2 linked regions of the Gemmobacter sp. 24YEA27 genome follow. Each later gene encodes a partner of the first gene's protein in a complex. Links are inferred from orthologs where the notes say so. Each region holds a gene or a part of one and is shown on either strand. Other genes may lie near its edges.

The links.
Region 2: the proteins of trxB (region 1) and trxA are in contact, whole or in part, in a crystal structure (PDB 1F6M), measured with the Escherichia coli proteins. The link is inferred for Gemmobacter sp. 24YEA27 from one-to-one orthologs.

What each region holds. Positions count from the first base shown.
Region 1 is NZ_JASJPW010000001.1:1,249,630-1,252,801, reverse strand. What follows is about bases 308-3,162. They hold trxB (thioredoxin-disulfide reductase), read left to right. Parts: upstream 308-1,191; coding sequence 1,192-2,133; downstream 2,134-3,162. Other genes in these bases: QNO18_RS06205 (2OG-Fe(II) oxygenase), read left to right, coding at 2,315-3,162; QNO18_RS06215 (Lrp/AsnC family transcriptional regulator), read right to left, coding at 437-937. In the rest of the region: more of QNO18_RS06205, read left to right, coding at 3,163-3,172.
Region 2 is NZ_JASJPW010000001.1:451,266-454,456, reverse strand. What follows is about bases 303-3,176. They hold trxA (thioredoxin), read left to right. Parts: upstream 303-1,513; coding sequence 1,514-1,840; downstream 1,841-3,176. Other genes in these bases: hslV (ATP-dependent protease subunit HslV), read left to right, coding at 2,915-3,176; QNO18_RS02285 (hypothetical protein), read right to left, coding at 1,892-2,590; addA (double-strand break repair helicase AddA), read left to right, coding at 303-1,437. Outside these bases: more of addA, read left to right, coding at 1-302; more of hslV, read left to right, coding at 3,177-3,191. UniProt on the Escherichia coli protein: Participates in various redox reactions through the reversible oxidation of its active center dithiol to a disulfide and catalyzes dithiol-disulfide exchange reactions.

The sequences.
Region 1 (3,172 bases):
CTTTTCTGTTCCAGATCTCTCCCGGTCGCCGCTCACGATACGGGAGACGTGGTGAGTAAGAACGGCCCCGGTGCTCCTCTGGCACAGAATGCGGGGCCGTTTTTCATTTCAGCGGGCCAGTTAACCCTGACGCCCGTTTAACCCGGCACCCGGTCCACTCTTACTACAAAGAGATCCCAGCGATCACGTCACCCTGACGCTAAACGTCGCGCAGCAAAAACGCCGCGCCCGTTTCCTGTTTCGAAACACTTCCTGCCAGGGCCGGTTCAGATGACCGGCCCCTGCAGGCATACTCGCTGATATCACATCCGTAATGGCGCACTCATGACCAGACCGTATCGCCCCTGGCGATACTGATCCAACCCGAATACCCGTCATCCGGTTCCCTCAGAGACAGCGAAAATTATACTGCCCGCTGCGTCCGTCCGGGGCCGTATCAGGCATTGCGCGCCAGACGCGCCTCAAGAACCCCAAAGGGCACGCCAGGCTCATCCTTGGCATTGCGGATCACCAGGCTGGTTTTGACATTGGCCACATTCGGTGCCGTCAGCAGTTCCGTCGTCAGGAAAGTCTGGAAGGTCGAGAGATCGGGCGAGACGCATTTCAGGATGAAATCAATCTCGCCGTTCAGCATATGGCACTCGCGCACCAGCGGCCAGGCGCGGCAGCGTTCCTCAAAGGCAGAGAGATCGCTTTCGGCCTGCGAGGACAGCCGCACCATGGCAAAGACCGCGACCTCGAATCCAAGCGCCCTTGCGTCGATATCGGCGTGATAGCCGCTGATATAGCCCTGTTCTTCAAGGGTGCGCACACGCCGCAGACAGGGCGGCGCAGAGATGCCCACCCGGCTCGCCAGCTCGACATTGGTCATCCGACCATCTGACTGCAGCTCCGCCAGGATCTGCCGGTCGGTTTCGTCAAGCTTGTGGCTCGCCATGGGTTACTCCTTAGTTCCGTCGCCTCAATAGGCTTTTGCCCGTTTTTGCGCAACAATGTTTCAATGATAACGCCACCAACACGCTCAGGATTGCGAGGCGTGCCCTGCATACCGGCATTTCGCAGCCGCGTTTTCCGGGGGGCTTCCGGCCCGGTCCCGCCTTGTCTATATCCTTCCTGAACAGGCGCGTCCGGAACGGCGCGCGCCGAAAGCGACATCAGGCCGCCCCGACCGGGTGGCGGGGAAGGACCAACATGGCTGAGACGCGGCATACCAAAGTTCTGATCATCGGCTCCGGCCCGGCCGGCTATACGGCAGCGGTTTATGCCGCGCGCGCTATGTTGCAGCCTTTGCTGATCCAGGGCCTGCAACCCGGCGGACAGCTGACCATCACCACCGATGTCGAGAACTGGCCCGGTCTGAAAACAGTCCAGGGGCCCAATCTGATGATCGAGATGGAAGAACATGCCCGCGAGATGGGCGCCGAGATCATCGCCGATTACATCACCTCGCTTGATCTGAAAAACCGCCCTTTCACCGCTGTTGCGGACAGCGGCACCACCTATACCGCTGACGCCGTTATCCTGGCGACGGGTGCGCAGGCGAAATGGCTGGGCCTGCCGTCTGAGGAGAAGTTCAAGGGCTTTGGCGTCTCGGCCTGTGCGACCTGTGATGGCTTTTTCTATCGCGGCAAAGAGGTCGCGGTGATCGGCGGCGGCAATACGGCTGTCGAAGAAGCGCTCTTCCTGACGAATTTCGCCTCGAAAGTCACACTGATCCATCGCCGCGACAGTTTGCGCGCCGAAAAGATCCTGCAGGACCGGCTGTTCAGACATCCGAAGGTCGAGGTGATCTGGGACAGCGAAGTGACCGAGGTGCTGGGGGGCGAAAGCCCGCTGGGCGTCGAGGCCGTGCGGGTCTCGAACCTGAAAACCGGCGCAACCCATGATCTGCCGGTCGCGGGCTTTTTTGTCGCAATCGGCCATGCGCCCTCGTCCGAGCTGGTGGCCGATCAGCTGGAACTGCATCACGGCGGCTATGTGAAGGTCGAGCCGGGCACCACCCGCACCTCGATCCCCGGCGTTTTCGCGGCCGGAGATCTGACCGACCATGTCTACCGTCAGGCTGTGACCTCGGCCGGTATGGGCTGTATGGCGGCGCTTGATGCCGAGCGTTGGCTGGCCGAACAGCCCTGACCACACGCGCCCTGTGCACCGCCCGTCCTGAGCCCCGCCTGTCGCGTCCCCGATGTGACAGGCGGGGCTCAGGCCAGGCCATTTCAATTTTTTGTGATTTGGTCACCCCAGGGCTTCGGGCCAGACTGCCGGGGTTCACCCGCAGATTGTGCACGCTCCGTTTCCTGACCAAAGGCCGCTTTTGCTTTCCTATATTCAGATCACTGCCGGGGAACCCGCGCCCTGGTTCACCCTGCCTTCTGCCGCGTCACCGCGCTATGCCATTGATACCGTCGCCGGCCGTTATCTGCTTTTTTGCTTCTTCGCCAGCACTTCGAGCCCGCATTGCGCCTCCCGCCTCAAAGCCGCGCTGGCACGCACGGACCTCTTTGATGACAAATTCGCGGCGTTTTTCGGGATCAGCGCCGATCCGCGTGACCAGGACGGGCGTTTGCAAAACCGCCTGCCCGGCTGCCGCTTTCTGTGGGACACCGATCTGACCGCCGCCAGGCTTTACGGTGCTGCCCCGCGTGAGACGGTCCCGCCCGGCACCGGGCTGCGCCCGCTCTGGGCGCTGATGGATCCCACGATGCGGATGATTGCGACCGTGCCTTTTGAACAGGACGGATCTGATATCGCGCGCATCCTTGGCATCCTGGAAAGCCAGCCCGCCCCCGACCGATTTGCCGGTATGCGGCTCCAGGCCCCCGTCCTGTGCCTGCCCAGGGTGTTTGAACCCGATCTCTGCGAGAGCCTGATCGCCACTTATGAGGCAAGGGGCGGCGAGCTTTCGGGCACCATGCGCCAGGTCGGCGACAGAACCGTTGGCGTCAATGACCTGAAATTCAAAAGCCGCCGCGATTGCGACATTACCGATCAGGCGATGATCGGGCGCATTCAGACGGCGATCCGCCGCCGCGTTCTTCCCGAGATCCGCAAGGCGCATCAATTCATCGCCACCCGGATGGAGCGCTATATCGTCTCTTGCTATGATGCAGCCGAGGGCGGGCATTTCAGCCCGCATCGCGACAACACCACTCTGGGCACGGCACATCGGCGG
Region 2 (3,191 bases), 800 kb from region 1 along the record:
TTCCTCAACACGCCCGAGGATGATCTGGCACTGGCCCAGGTGCTGCGCTCGCCGCTGTTCGGCTGGTCCGAAGCGCGGCTTTACGCGCTGGCGCATGGGCGCAAGGGCTATCTCTGGGAGCGTCTGCGCCATCTCGACGAGCCCGGGACGCTGTCGGTGCTGGATGATCTGAGGAAGCTTGCCGAATATATGCGGCCCTATGATCTGCTGGACCGGGTGCTGACGCGGCATCAGGGGCGCGCGCGCCTTCTGGGCCGGATGGGCGATGAAGCGGCGGATGCGATTGACGAGCTGTCGCAGCAGGCGCTGGCCTATGAGCGCGGCGAGGTGCCCAGCCTGACCGGGTTTCTGGTCTGGATGGAGGCCGGCGAGGTCGAGGTCAAGCGCCAGGCCGAGGGCGAGGGGCGGCTGATCCGCGTCATGACGGTGCATGGATCGAAGGGCCTTGAGGCGCCGGTGGTGATCCTGCCCGATACCGGCGACCGGCGGCTGACCGATAAGGACATGATCCTCGCGATCGGTGAGGGCATGGTCACCTGGTCGGGGCGCAAGGCAGAAGATACCGGCCTCGTCGCCGAGACCAAAGCCGCCCGCGCGGCGGCGCGTGAGGCCGAAAACCTGCGGCTGCTTTACGTGGCGATGACGCGGGCAAAGCACTGGCTGATCGTCGCGGCGGCGGGCGAGGCGGGGCCGGGATCATGGCATCATGCGGCGCTGACCGGGGCTGAGGCGCTGGGCGCTGTGCCGGGCGAGGACGGCCGCATCCGTCTTGGGTTTGGCGACTGGCCGGGGGATGCCCCTGCGGCGGCAGCCGCGCCAGAGGTGCAGCATGCGCTCAGCCTCGCGCCGCTGCCGGGCGCAGTGGCACCGCCGCGGATCTGGTCGCCCTCGGGCTTAGGCGGTGGCGAAGCCAAGGTCGAAGGCGGACGATTCCACCTGGTGCTGGATTTCGAGGAGGATGACCCGCTGGAACGCGGCACCAGGCTGCATCTTTTGCTGCAGCATCTGGCAGAGGCGCCAGTTGCGGCCTGGCCGCAGCTCGCGGCCAGGCTGGGCGCGGGCGAGGTGCTTTTGGGTGAGGCGCGGGCGATCCTGACCGCGCCGGATCTGGCCTGGATGTTCGGCCCGGGAAGCCTCGCCGAGGCCGAGCTTTCGGCGCCCTGGAATGGCGGCTGGCTGGCCGGTTCGGTCGACCGGCTGGTGATCACGCCCGACCGCATCACGGTGGTCGATTTCAAATCGAACGCCGTGGTGCCCGACGGTGAGGACGGCATCCCCGAGCCCTATCTGCGCCAGCTTGGTGCCTATGCCCATGCGGCGGCGCTGATTTACCCCGGGCGCGAGATCAGGGCGGCGATCCTCTGGACCAGGGTGCCCCGGCTGATGCCGGTGGATCCCGCCAGGGTCCAGGCTGCCTTGCAGCGCGCGCAGGTCTGATCATCCGGACCGGTCCTTGACGTTCGCCAGGGTCAAACCTAGCTTCCATATAACCCAATTCTCAGGAGAGACCCCCATGGGCGCTGCAACTGTCGCTGTTACCGATGCCACTTTCGACGCCGAAGTCCGCCAGTCGGACGTGCCGGTGGTGGTGGATTTCTGGGCCGAATGGTGCGGCCCGTGCCGGATGATCGGCCCGGCTCTGGAAGAGCTGGCGACCGAATATGCCGGCAAGGTCAAGATCGTGAAGGTCAATGTCGACGAGAACCCGGAAAGCCCGGCGGCGCTTGGCGTGCGGGGTATCCCGGCTCTGTTCCTGTTCAAGGATGGCCAGGTCGTGTCGAACAAGGTCGGCGCCGCGCCGAAAGCCGCGCTCGACAACTGGATCAAGGCGGCAATCTGATCTGTCGGACGAATGCGGACGGCCCCGGGAAACCCCGGGGCCGTTTGCGTTTCAGGCGGCCTTTTTCAGGCCCAGAGCCGCCGCGTCATCAGCGGCGAAATAGATGTGATGCATTGCATCGACCCGCCCCGGCATCAGCGCGATATCATCGCGCCGCCAGGGCCAGCCCTGCCGGGTCAGACGCTGTTCGAAACCGGGGGCGATCTCGGCCGACCAGAAAGCGGCAATACCGCCTTTGGCCAGCGCCCCCCGGCTGCGGCTCAGCCCGCTTTCGGTATAGATCGCGCCATTGGTGTCCCGCACCAGAGTATCCGGCCCGTTATCGGTATCCATCAGGATCACGTCGAACCGGCCCGGATTGCGCGCCAGAACCGCTGTCACATCGGCGATTTCAACGCTTACGCGCGGATCGGTCAGAGGATGACCGGCGAGATGCGAGAGCCGCCCGTGATTCCAGGCGACGATTTCCGGCACCAGTTCGCATACCGTCACCTGCGCCCCTGGTCCCAGCAGATCCAGCGCCGCGCGCAAAGTGTAGCCCATGCCAAGGCCTGCGATCAGCACATCGCGCGGCGCACGGCCCAGCAGACGCAGCGCGCGGGTCGCCAGCACCGCTTCGGACTGATGGTTGAGGTTCGACATCAGCTCGATGCCGTTATAGCGGATCTCGTAAAGGCTATCCCGCTGGCGCAAAAGGATTTCATCGCCCGCCGCATTGGTGGCGCGGGCCAGATCGTTCCAGACTGTCATGGCTGTCCCATAGCTGAAGCCGCGCCAGGCGCGGTCTGTCAAAATCAAGCAGGTTCAGAGAAGGGGGTTGCCCGTCGGCTCAGCGGCGTGGCAACCCGAAGCCATTGCGGGCGCAGGTTCCGATCAGCACCGGGAACAGCGCCGTGATATTCGGTAGGTTCCGGCTGGAAATCGGGCTGGACATCGGGCTCGCCTGGGTCGGGGTCATGAAAGACAGATGATCATGGCCGTCTGTCCCCCGGAAGTCCAGCCTTACGCCGCTGACTTGTGCCAGTCCGGCCGGCGCTCCATATAGGGGCACGGAACAATGCGAAGGGCATTCCCATGGCTGACGACAAATTCCCCGGCTGGCACGGGACCACGATCCTCGCCGTGCGGCGGGGGGGCGAGGTTGTGGTGGCGGGGGATGGCCAGGTCAGCCTGGGCCAGACGGTGATCAAGGGAACGGCGCGCAAAGTGCGCAGGCTTTCCCCTGGCGGGCATGATGTGGTGGTGGGCTTTGCCGGTTCGACGGCGGATGCGTTCACCCTGCTTGAGCGGCTTGAGAAAAAGCTCGAGGCGGCGCCCGGGCAGCTCGCGCGGGCCTGTGTCGATCTCGCGA